Asanoa sp. WMMD1127: one gene and its partners. The protein of the gene in region 1 binds, or shares a complex with, the protein of each later gene. Links are inferred from orthologs where the notes say so. Each region holds a gene or a part of one and is shown in the gene's direction. Other genes may lie near its edges.

What was found.
Region 2: O7635_RS35285 (region 1) and rny share a complex: the UniProt entries of both Bacillus subtilis proteins name them as parts of the possible RNA degradosome complex. The link is inferred for Asanoa sp. WMMD1127 from one-to-one orthologs.
Region 3: O7635_RS35285 (region 1) and O7635_RS17515 share a complex: the UniProt entries of both Bacillus subtilis proteins name them as parts of the possible RNA degradosome complex. The link is inferred for Asanoa sp. WMMD1127 from one-to-one orthologs.

Annotation. Positions count from the first base shown.
Region 1 is NZ_JARUBP010000001.1:7,393,157-7,396,098, reverse strand. What follows is about bases 6-2,873. They hold O7635_RS35285 (6-phosphofructokinase), read left to right. Parts: upstream 6-859; coding sequence 860-1,888; downstream 1,889-2,873. Other genes in these bases: O7635_RS35275 (hypothetical protein), read left to right, coding at 2,836-2,873; proC (pyrroline-5-carboxylate reductase), read left to right, coding at 1,916-2,728; O7635_RS35290 (polyadenylate-specific 3'-exoribonuclease AS), read left to right, coding at 195-686; O7635_RS35295 (DUF1028 domain-containing protein), read right to left, coding at 6-144. In the rest of the region: more of O7635_RS35295, read right to left, coding at 1-5; more of O7635_RS35275, read left to right, coding at 2,874-2,942. UniProt on the Bacillus subtilis protein: Catalyzes the phosphorylation of D-fructose 6-phosphate to fructose 1,6-bisphosphate by ATP, the first committing step of glycolysis.
Region 2 is NZ_JARUBP010000001.1:3,743,707-3,746,772, forward strand. The notes cover bases 1-2,992. They hold rny (ribonuclease Y), read left to right. Parts: upstream 1-604; coding sequence 605-2,380; downstream 2,381-2,992. Other genes in these bases: O7635_RS17850 (cytoplasmic protein), read right to left, coding at 2,455-2,808; O7635_RS17855 (TetR/AcrR family transcriptional regulator), read left to right, coding at 2,883-2,992. Outside these bases: more of O7635_RS17855, read left to right, coding at 2,993-3,066. UniProt on the Bacillus subtilis protein: Endoribonuclease that initiates mRNA decay. Initiates the decay of all SAM-dependent riboswitches, such as yitJ riboswitch. Involved in processing of the gapA operon mRNA, it cleaves between cggR and gapA.
Region 3 is NZ_JARUBP010000001.1:3,672,858-3,675,955, forward strand. What follows is about bases 1-3,024. They hold O7635_RS17515 (polyribonucleotide nucleotidyltransferase), read left to right. Parts: upstream 1-339; coding sequence 340-2,709; downstream 2,710-3,024. Other genes in these bases: rpsO (30S ribosomal protein S15), read left to right, coding at 1-103; O7635_RS17520 (pitrilysin family protein), read left to right, coding at 2,712-3,024. In the rest of the region: more of O7635_RS17520, read left to right, coding at 3,025-3,098. UniProt on the Bacillus subtilis protein: Involved in mRNA degradation. Catalyzes the phosphorolysis of single-stranded polyribonucleotides processively in the 3'- to 5'-direction. Necessary for competence development in Bacillus subtilis.

The DNA of each region.
Region 1 (2,942 bases):
CAGGTTCGCGTAGGACTGCGTGGCCACGGCGCCGATCTCCGCCTCGGCCGCCGGGACCGCGGCCCCGACGGCGAGGAACTTGCTGGCGACGGCGATGCCGTGGGCCTGCCCGTCGGCCGACCGCGCCACGATCGAGAACGTCATGACCGGGCACGGTAACGAATCTTCGGTCGGATGGGCCAGGATGGAGGTCGATGACCTACCGCTACTTCTACGACTGTGAGTTCATCGAGGACGGCCGCACGGTCGACCTCGTGTCGATCGGCGTCGTCGACGAGAACGGGCGTGAGTTCTACGCCGTGTCGACCGAGTTCGACAGCTCCCGGGCCGTTCCCTGGGTGCGCCGCAACGTGCTCGACAAGCTGCCCTCGCCGGCCGACCCGGCCTGGCGGTCCCGCGAGCGGATCCGCGACGACCTCTACGCGTTCCTGGTCGAGCCGCTGCGCGGCGCCGGCGGCACGATCGAGCTGTGGGCCTGGTACGCCGCGTACGACCACGTGGTGCTGGCCCAGCTCTGGGGAGCGATGCCGGCGTTGCCCCGGGTGATTCCGCGATTCACCAAGGAGCTCCGCCAGCTCTGGGACGATCTGGGCAAACCGCCCCTGCCGCCCGCCCCCGCCGACCAGCACGACGCGCTCGCCGACGCCCGCCACAACCTGGCCCGGTGGAAAGCGATGCGACCCTGACAGTTCACCGTCCGGTAGGTGGGTCGCGCTGGTAGGGCTTCTGCCCGGCGACTACAGTGCGCAGTTGGCGGCCCGCCCCGGGCCGGCAACGACGCCGATTATCGATCCTGGGGCTTTCTGGCCATGTCTGCCCCCTTTGGGGCGAGGATCGCAATCAGGAGGATGAGCAGATCATGCGAATCGGCGTGCTCACCGGCGGCGGAGACTGTCCTGGTCTGAACGCGGTGATCCGGGCGGTCGTCCGCAAGGGCGTCTCCAGCTACGGGCACGAGTTCGTGGGCTTCCGGGACGGCTGGCGGGGTCCGCTCGAGGGCCTGACCATGCCGCTGGGCATCCCCGAGGTCCGCGGCATCCTGCCGCGCGGCGGCACCATCCTCGGCTCGTCCCGCACCAACCCGTTCAAGATCGAGAACGGCGTCGAGCAGATCAAGAACAACCTGCAGGCGATGGGCGTCGACGCGCTGGTCGCGATCGGCGGCGAGGACACCCTGGGCGTCGCCACCAAGCTCAACGAGCTCGACGTGCACGTCGTCGGTGTGCCGAAGACGATCGACAACGACCTGGGCGCCACCGACTACACGTTCGGCTTCGACACCGCGGTCAACATCGCGATGGAGGCGATCGACCGCCTGCACACCACTGCGGAGAGTCACCACCGCACGCTGGTCGTCGAGGTCATGGGCCGGCACGCCGGCTGGATCGCCCTGCACGCCGGCCTGGCCGGCGGCGCCAACGTGATCCTGCTGCCGGAGCGCAACTTCGACGTCGAGCAGGTCGCGGGCTACGTCGAGAAGCGTTTCCAGCACCAGTACGCGCCGATCGTCGTCGTCGCCGAGGGCGCCCAGCCGCTCGACGGCCAGATGGTCCTGCACAACCAGGAGCTCGACGCGTTCGGCCACGTCCGGCTCGGTGGCATCGGCCAGTGGCTGGCCGAGCAACTCGAGGCGAAGACCGGCAAGGAGGCCCGCACGGTCGTGCTCGGCCACATCCAGCGCGGCGGCACGCCGACCGCGTTCGACCGGGTGCTGGCCACCCGGCTGGGCCTGCACGCGATCGACGCGGTCAACGACGGCGACTGGGGCAAGATGGTCGCCCTGCAGGGCACCGACGTCGTCCGCGTCCCGCTGGCCGAGGCGACCCGCGAGCTGAAGACCGTGCCGCTGGAGCGCTACACCGAGGCCGAGGTCTTCTTCGGCAGCTGAGCACGTGCGACGAGGGGGCGGGCAGCCATGACGGACAAGACGGTCGCCGTGATCGGCGCGGGCAAGATCGGCGAGCTGATGCTCTCCGGCCTGTTGCGCGCCGGCTGGCCCGTCGGCCGGCTGCTCGCCACCTCGCGGCGCTCCGAGCGCGCCGACGAACTGCGCGAGCGCTACGGCGTGCGGGTCGTCGACAACCTCACCGCCGTGGCCGAGGCCGACGTGCTCGCGATCGCGGTCAAGCCGCAGGACGCGAGCGCGCTGCTGGCCGACATCGGCCCGAAGGTGCCCGGCGACAAGCTGGTCATCTCGCTCTGCGCCGGCCTGCCGACCAGCTTCTTCGCCAAGCGGCTGCAGGACGGCGTGCCGATCGTGCGGGTGATGACCAACACCCCGGCCCTGGTCGACGAGGCGATGACGGCGATCTCGGCCGGCCCGCACGTCACCGGCGCGCATCTGGCCCTGGCCGAGGAGATGTTCAAGCCGCTCGGCGCGACGATCCGGGTGCCGGAGTCGCAGCAGGACGCGGTGACCGCGCTGTCCGGCTCCGGGCCGGCCTATTTCTATCTGCTGGTCGAGGCGATGGTCGACGCCGGCATCCTGCTCGGCCTGCCCCGGCAGGTGGCGCACGACCTGATCGTGCAGACCGCGATCGGCTCGGCGGTGATGCTCCGCGACTCCGGCGAGCACCCGGTCAAGCTGCGCGAAGCGGTCACGTCGCCGGCCGGGACGACCATCTCGGCGATCCGCGAGCTGGAGAACCACGGCGTCCGCGCGGCCCTGCTCGCGGCCCTCGAGGCGGCCCGCGACCGGGCGCGTGAACTGGCTGAACAGAACTCCTGAGCACACGTTCGTGGTGATTCATTCACGCCGCTGAGCCTTTCGCGGCCCGCCGCCGTGGCCTTACCGTCATTACAGATGGTGAAGCCACGATTGCAGGAGGTACGGGCATGCGACGTCTCGCCACCGTTGTCGCCGCCGCCGCGGCGGCCCTCTGGGTCGCGGCCCCCGCCTCCGCCTTCGCACACGCCAACGTGGTCAACCCCTACGTGCACGC
Region 2 (3,066 bases), 3.6 Mb from region 1 along the record:
TGAGCAGGGGGTGAGCGGATGAGTGCCCTATGTCCCTCGCCCAGCCGGATCATGAGTCCTTGACCGAACGGCCCCTCGCGACCTAGCCTCGCGTTACAGATTGGATTTGCCCGACCATCGCAGGCTAAGTGCACAACATAGATCGCGTAACAAGACGGCATCACTTCTGGCCAGCAAGCCAGCTTTCGGCCAGCTAAGCCAGCAAGACGGCCCGCCGAGACCATCAGAGGCGCCGGCGAGCCGGCCGCATAACCCTCTTCCGGACGGGCCGGTCCGGACCAGGGATGACAGCATTGTCGGCCAACCGGCGGCGCAGAGGCGCACCGTCGGTCGGCTCCCCACGGCCACAGCCGCCTCGGTCGGGCGTCCGTACAGCCGCGCGTGAGCGGAGGGTCACCCCCTTCCCCTCCCGCCGGACCGGTGAAGGGGAGGCGTCATGACCGGGCGACACCGGGAGTGCTCCGGTAGGGACGTCCTGGCATGACCGCGCGAAGCGATCGCAACCCCGCCGACCGCAGGGAGGCGGCGGCGTGAGAGAGCGTAGCGAGCGCAGTCAGCTCAGTCGCCGGTGCTCTTGCCCCGCCGACCGCAGGGAGGCGGCGGCATGAGCCCGCTGGACGTCGTACTCCTCTCGGCTGTCATCGTTCTCGCGGCCGCCGTCCTGGTCGGGCTCGTGCTCGGGGCCAAGGCGCTCCGTCGCCTCAACACGCAGACCGCGGCGCCGAAGCCGGAAGACCCGAACTACACGGCCGAGCGGGAGCGGCACGAGCAGTCGCTGGCGACGTTGCGCACCAAGGCCGAAGAGGCCACCTCAACCGTCGACACGGCGAAGTCCGCGGCCGCCGCCGCCCGGACCGAGGCCGCCGCCGCCAAGGCCGAGGCCTCCGCAGCCCGGGCCGAGGCCCGCCGCGTGCTCGACACGGCCCGCGCCGAGGCCGACACCCTCCTCGAACGCGCGCACAAGCAGGCCGAGCAGGACGCCGAACAGCTCCGGGCCGCCGCCCGGCGCAGTGGCGAGCGCGAGGCCGCCATGCTCGCCGCCACCACCAAGGAACACGCCGCCGACGTCGAGCGGCGGGCCGCGCGGATGGACGAGCGGGAGCGCCTCCACAGCGAAGAGGTCGAGCGGCTCACCGAGCGTGAACGCCGCCTCACCGCCGCCACCGCGGAGCTCGCCGAGCGCGAGAAGGCGCTGGCCACCCGGGAGACCGAGCTGGTCGAGGCCGAGGAGCACCGCCGCCGCGAGCTGGAGCGGGTCGCCGGCCTGACCGCAGACACCGCGCGGGTCGAGCTGATCGAGTCGATCGAGGTGCAGGCCAAGCGCGAGGCGGCGATCCTCGTACGCGACATCGAGTCCGACGCCCGCGCCACCGGTGAGCAGCGGGCCCGGCACATCGTCGTCGAGGCGATCCAGCGGGTCGCGAGCGAGCAGACCGCCGAGAGCGTGGTCAGCGTCCTGCACCTGCCGGGCGACGAGATGAAGGGCCGGATCATCGGCCGCGAAGGCCGCAACATCCGCGCGTTCGAGTCGGTCACCGGCGTGAACCTGATCATCGACGACACGCCGGAGGCCGTACTCCTCTCGTGTTTCGATCCCGTCCGTCGCGAGATCGGCCGGCTGACGCTGGAGAAGCTCGTCCTTGACGGTCGCATCCACCCGCACCGCATCGAGGAGGTCTTCGAGACCGCCAAGCAGGAGGTGGAACGCCTCTGCCAGCGGGCCGCCGAGGACGCGCTCGTCGAGGTCGGCATCACCGAGATCCATCCCGAGCTCGTGACGCTGCTGGGTCGGTTGCGCTACCGCACGAGCTACGGCCAGAACGTGCTCAAGCACCTCGTCGAGACCGCCCACATCGCCGGCATCATGGCGGCTGAGCTGCGCCTCGACGCCCCGCTGATCAAGCGCGGCGCGTTCCTGCACGACATCGGCAAGGCGCTCACCCACGAGGTCGAGGGCAGCCACGCGCTGATCGGCGCCGACCTGGCGCGGAAGTACGGCGAGTCCGACGAGGTCGTACACGCCATCGAGGCGCACCACAACGAGGTCCAGCCGCAGACGATCGAAGCCGTGTTGACGCAGGCCTCCGACGCCTGCTCCGGTGGCCGGCCGGGGGCGCGCCGGGAGAGCCTCGAGGCCTACGTGAAGCGGCTCGAGCGCATCGAGGAGATCGCCGGCGGCAAGACCGGCGTGGAGAAGGTCTTCGCGATGCAGGCCGGCCGCGAGATCCGCGTCATGGTCAAGCCCGACGACGTCGACGACATCGGCGCCGCCGTACTCGCCCGCGACGTCGCGAAGCAGATCGAGGAAGAGCTGACCTACCCGGGCCAGATCCGGGTCACCGTCGTCCGCGAGTCGCGCGTCACCGAGATCGCCCGCTAGAACCAAGCGCCGGTCCCGGGCCCGTCGTGGGCACGACCGTCGCTCCCGCCGGGCAAGCCAGGTCCGCGGTGGGTTTACCCGCCGCTCGGGCCGAGCGGGGCGGCGACGGTCGAGCCGATGGCCGGCGGTGGCTCCTTCAGCTCGATGAAGATGCTGTGCGTCGCCGTGTCGCCGATGTTCTCGCCGGCGTGTTCCTGCGCGCCCACCCACCGGGCCTCGCCGGCCCGCAGGTCCACCTCGACGCTCCGGCCGCCGGAGCTGACCTGGCGGCGGAAGTCGCTGAGCGTGACCATCACGCTGTCGGGGTGGCGGTGCACGTGCGTGTGGTCGCCGGGCTCGTCGCGGTATTCCAGCACCCGCACCCGCTCGTTCTCGAAGATCACTTTGTAGAGGCCGGGATCGGTGACGGTCGGGTCGTGAGAATCCATCGTGGACTCCTCCGCTGCGCGAGCTCGTGGGACCCGAGTCCCATATGAGACTACGGTACCATGATGGAGTGGCGATGCCATATGAGTCGACCGGGCGCACGGCGCAGAAGTCACGCACCCGACAGGCGCTGGTCACCGCCGCTCGCGACCTGCTCGCGGCCGGGCTCACGCCGCAGGTCGACGACGCCGCCCAACGGGCCGGGATCTCCCGCACCACCGCCTACCGCTATTTCCCCAACCAGCGCACCCTGCTGCTGG
Region 3 (3,098 bases), 3.7 Mb from region 1 along the record:
GCTGCTGCTGGTCGGCCGCCGGCGGCGGCTGCTCAACTACCTGCAGAAGACCGACATCAGCCGCTACCGGGCGCTCATCGAGCGCCTCGGTCTGCGGCGATGACGCGCGCGGGGGAGTGACCGTCGGTCGCTCCCCCGCTCCACAACTTCATCGAGTCATCTAACGGGCCAGCTTGACCGTCGGCGATCGGGAGTTGTCGACGCACCGGTCCTCGGTAGTGGCCCCCGGGCCCGCCGGCACTGCCGGCCTCCCCGGGCGCTTCGATCGAAGACCGGACGTCTGAGCAGCTCCCCCTCGCGGGTCGAGCCGTGCCACGACTGAAGGAGCATCACGCACCTATGACCGAGAACAAACTCGGCGACCAGCACAGCACCGCGGTGATCGACAACGGGTCCTTCGGGACCCGCGAGATCACCTTCACCACCGGCCGCCTCGCGCGGCAGGCGCCCGGCTCCTGCATCGCGCAGCTGGGTGACACCACCGTCCTGTCGACGACCGCCGCCAGCAAGTCGCCGCGCGAGCAGTTCGACTTCTTCCCGCTGACGGTCGACGTCGAGGAGCGGATGTACGCGGCCGGGCGCATCCCGGGCTCGTTCTTCCGCCGGGAGGGCCGGCCCAGCGAGGACGCGATCCTCACCTGCCGCCTGATCGACCGGCCGCTGCGCCCGTCGTTCGTCAAGGGCCTGCGCAACGAGGTCCAGGTCATCGAGACCATCCTGGCGCTCGACCCGGCCCACCCCTACGACGTGGTCGCGATCAACGCCGCCTCGCTCAGCACCAAGCTGTCGGGCCTGCCGTTCTCCGGCCCGATCGGCGCCACCCGCATGGCGCACATCGACGGCCAGTGGGTCGCCTTCCCGACCCACGAGGAGCTCGCCCGCGCGACCTTCGACATGGTCATCGCCGGCCGGGTCCTGCCCGACGGTGACGTCGCGATCATGATGGTCGAGGCCGAGGCCACCGAGCACACCGTCAAGCTGGTCGCCGACGGCGCCACCGCGCCGACCGAAGAGGTCGTCGCCGGCGGTCTCGAGGCGGCCAAGCCGGCCATCCGCGAGCTGTGCCGCGCGCAGAGCGAGATCGCGGAGATCGCCGCCAAGCCGGTCGCCGAGTTCCCGGTGTTCCTCGACTACCAGGACGACGCCTACGAGGCCGTCTCCAACGCCGTCCGCGGCGAGGTCGCCGAGGCGCTCAAGATCGCCGGCAAGGCGGACCGCGAGGAGGCCCTCGACCGGATCAAGGACGCGGTCCACGAGCAGCTCGACGGCCAGTTCGAGGGTCGCGAGAAGGAGCTGTCGGCCGCCCTGCGCTCGGTGACCAAGAGCGAGGTGCGCGCCCGCGTGCTGCGCGACCAGGTCCGCATCGACGGCCGCGGCCCCCGCGACATCCGGCCGCTGAGCGCCCAGATCGAGGTGCTGCCCCGGGTGCACGGCTCGGCGCTGTTCGAGCGCGGCGAGACGCAGATCCTCGGCGTCACCACGCTCAACATGCTCCGGATGGAGCAGCAGCTCGACACGCTCTCCCCGGAGAAGCACAAGCGCTACATGCACAACTACAACTTCCCTCCTTACTCGACCGGTGAGACCGGCCGGGTCGGCTCGCCGAAGCGCCGCGAGATCGGCCACGGCGCGCTGGCCGAGCGGGCGCTGATCCCGGTGCTGCCGGCTCGCGAGGAGTTCCCCTACGCGATCCGCCAGGTCTCCGAGGCCCTCAGCTCCAACGGCTCCACCTCGATGGGCTCGGTCTGCGCCTCGACGCTGGCCCTGCTCTCGGCCGGTGTGCCGCTGAAGGCCCCCGTCGCCGGCATCGCGATGGGCCTGATCTCCGACGAGGTCGACGGCAAGACGCAATACGTCACGCTGACCGACATCCTCGGCGCCGAGGACGCGTACGGCGACATGGACTTCAAGGTCGCCGGCACGCCGGAGTTCGTCACTGCGCTGCAGCTCGACACCAAGCTCGACGGCATCCCGTCCGACGTGCTGGCCGGCGCGCTGCAGCAGGCGCACGAGGCCCGCACGACGATCCTCGGTGTCATGCACGACGCGATCGAGGCCCCGGCCTCGATGTCGGACTACGCGCCGCGGGTCACCACCGTGAAGATCCCGGTCGACAAGATCGGCATGGTGATCGGCCCCAAGGGTCAGACGATCAACGCGATCCAGGACGAGACCGGCGCCGAGATCTCCATCGAGGACGACGGCACGATCTACGTCGGCGCGACCAACGGCCCCTCGGCCGAGGCCGCCGTCGAGCGGATCAACGGGATCGCCAACCCGACGCTGCCGAAGGTCGGCGACAAGTTCCTCGGCACCGTGGTGAAGACGGCCGCGTTCGGCGCGTTCGTCTCGCTGCTGCCGGGCCGCGACGGTCTGCTGCACATCTCCAAGGTGGGCAACGGCAAGCGGGTCGAGAAGGTCGAGGACTTCCTCAACGTCGGCGACAAGGTCGAGGTCCAGATCGCCGACATCGACCAGCGCGGCAAGATCTACCTCGACAAGGTGCGGGCCGAGGGCGAGGAGGCCCCCGCTGAGGGTGCCGCCGAGCGCCCGCCGGCGCGGTCCGGCGACCGTGGCCCGCGTGACCGCGGCGACCGCGACCGCGGCGACCGTGGTCCGAGCGGCGACCGTGGCCCGAGCCGCGGTGACGGTGGCGAAGGCGGCGGCGAGGGCGGCGAGCCCCGGCGGCGGCGCAACCGGCACCAGTGACAATGACGGCGCGTGAACGGGCCGGCGCGCAAGCGTCGGCCCGTGCGGTCACCCGCACCCTGACCACCGACCCCCTCGGCGGCACGATCCGGCGCACGGTGCTCCCGTCCGGCCTGCGGATCCTGACCGAGGCGGTGCCGGCGATGCGCAGCGTGTCGTTCGGCGTCTGGGTGTCGATCGGCTCCCGTGACGAGACGCCGGCGCAGTCCGGCGGCTCGCACTTCCTCGAGCACCTGCTCTTCAAGGGCACCGAGAAGCGCAGCGCGCTGGACATCTCGGCGCAGATCGAGGCGGTCGGCGGCGAGACCAACGCGTTCACCACGAAGGAATACACCTGCTACTACGCGCGGGTGCTGGACGCCGACCTGCCGCTGGCGATCGACGTCATG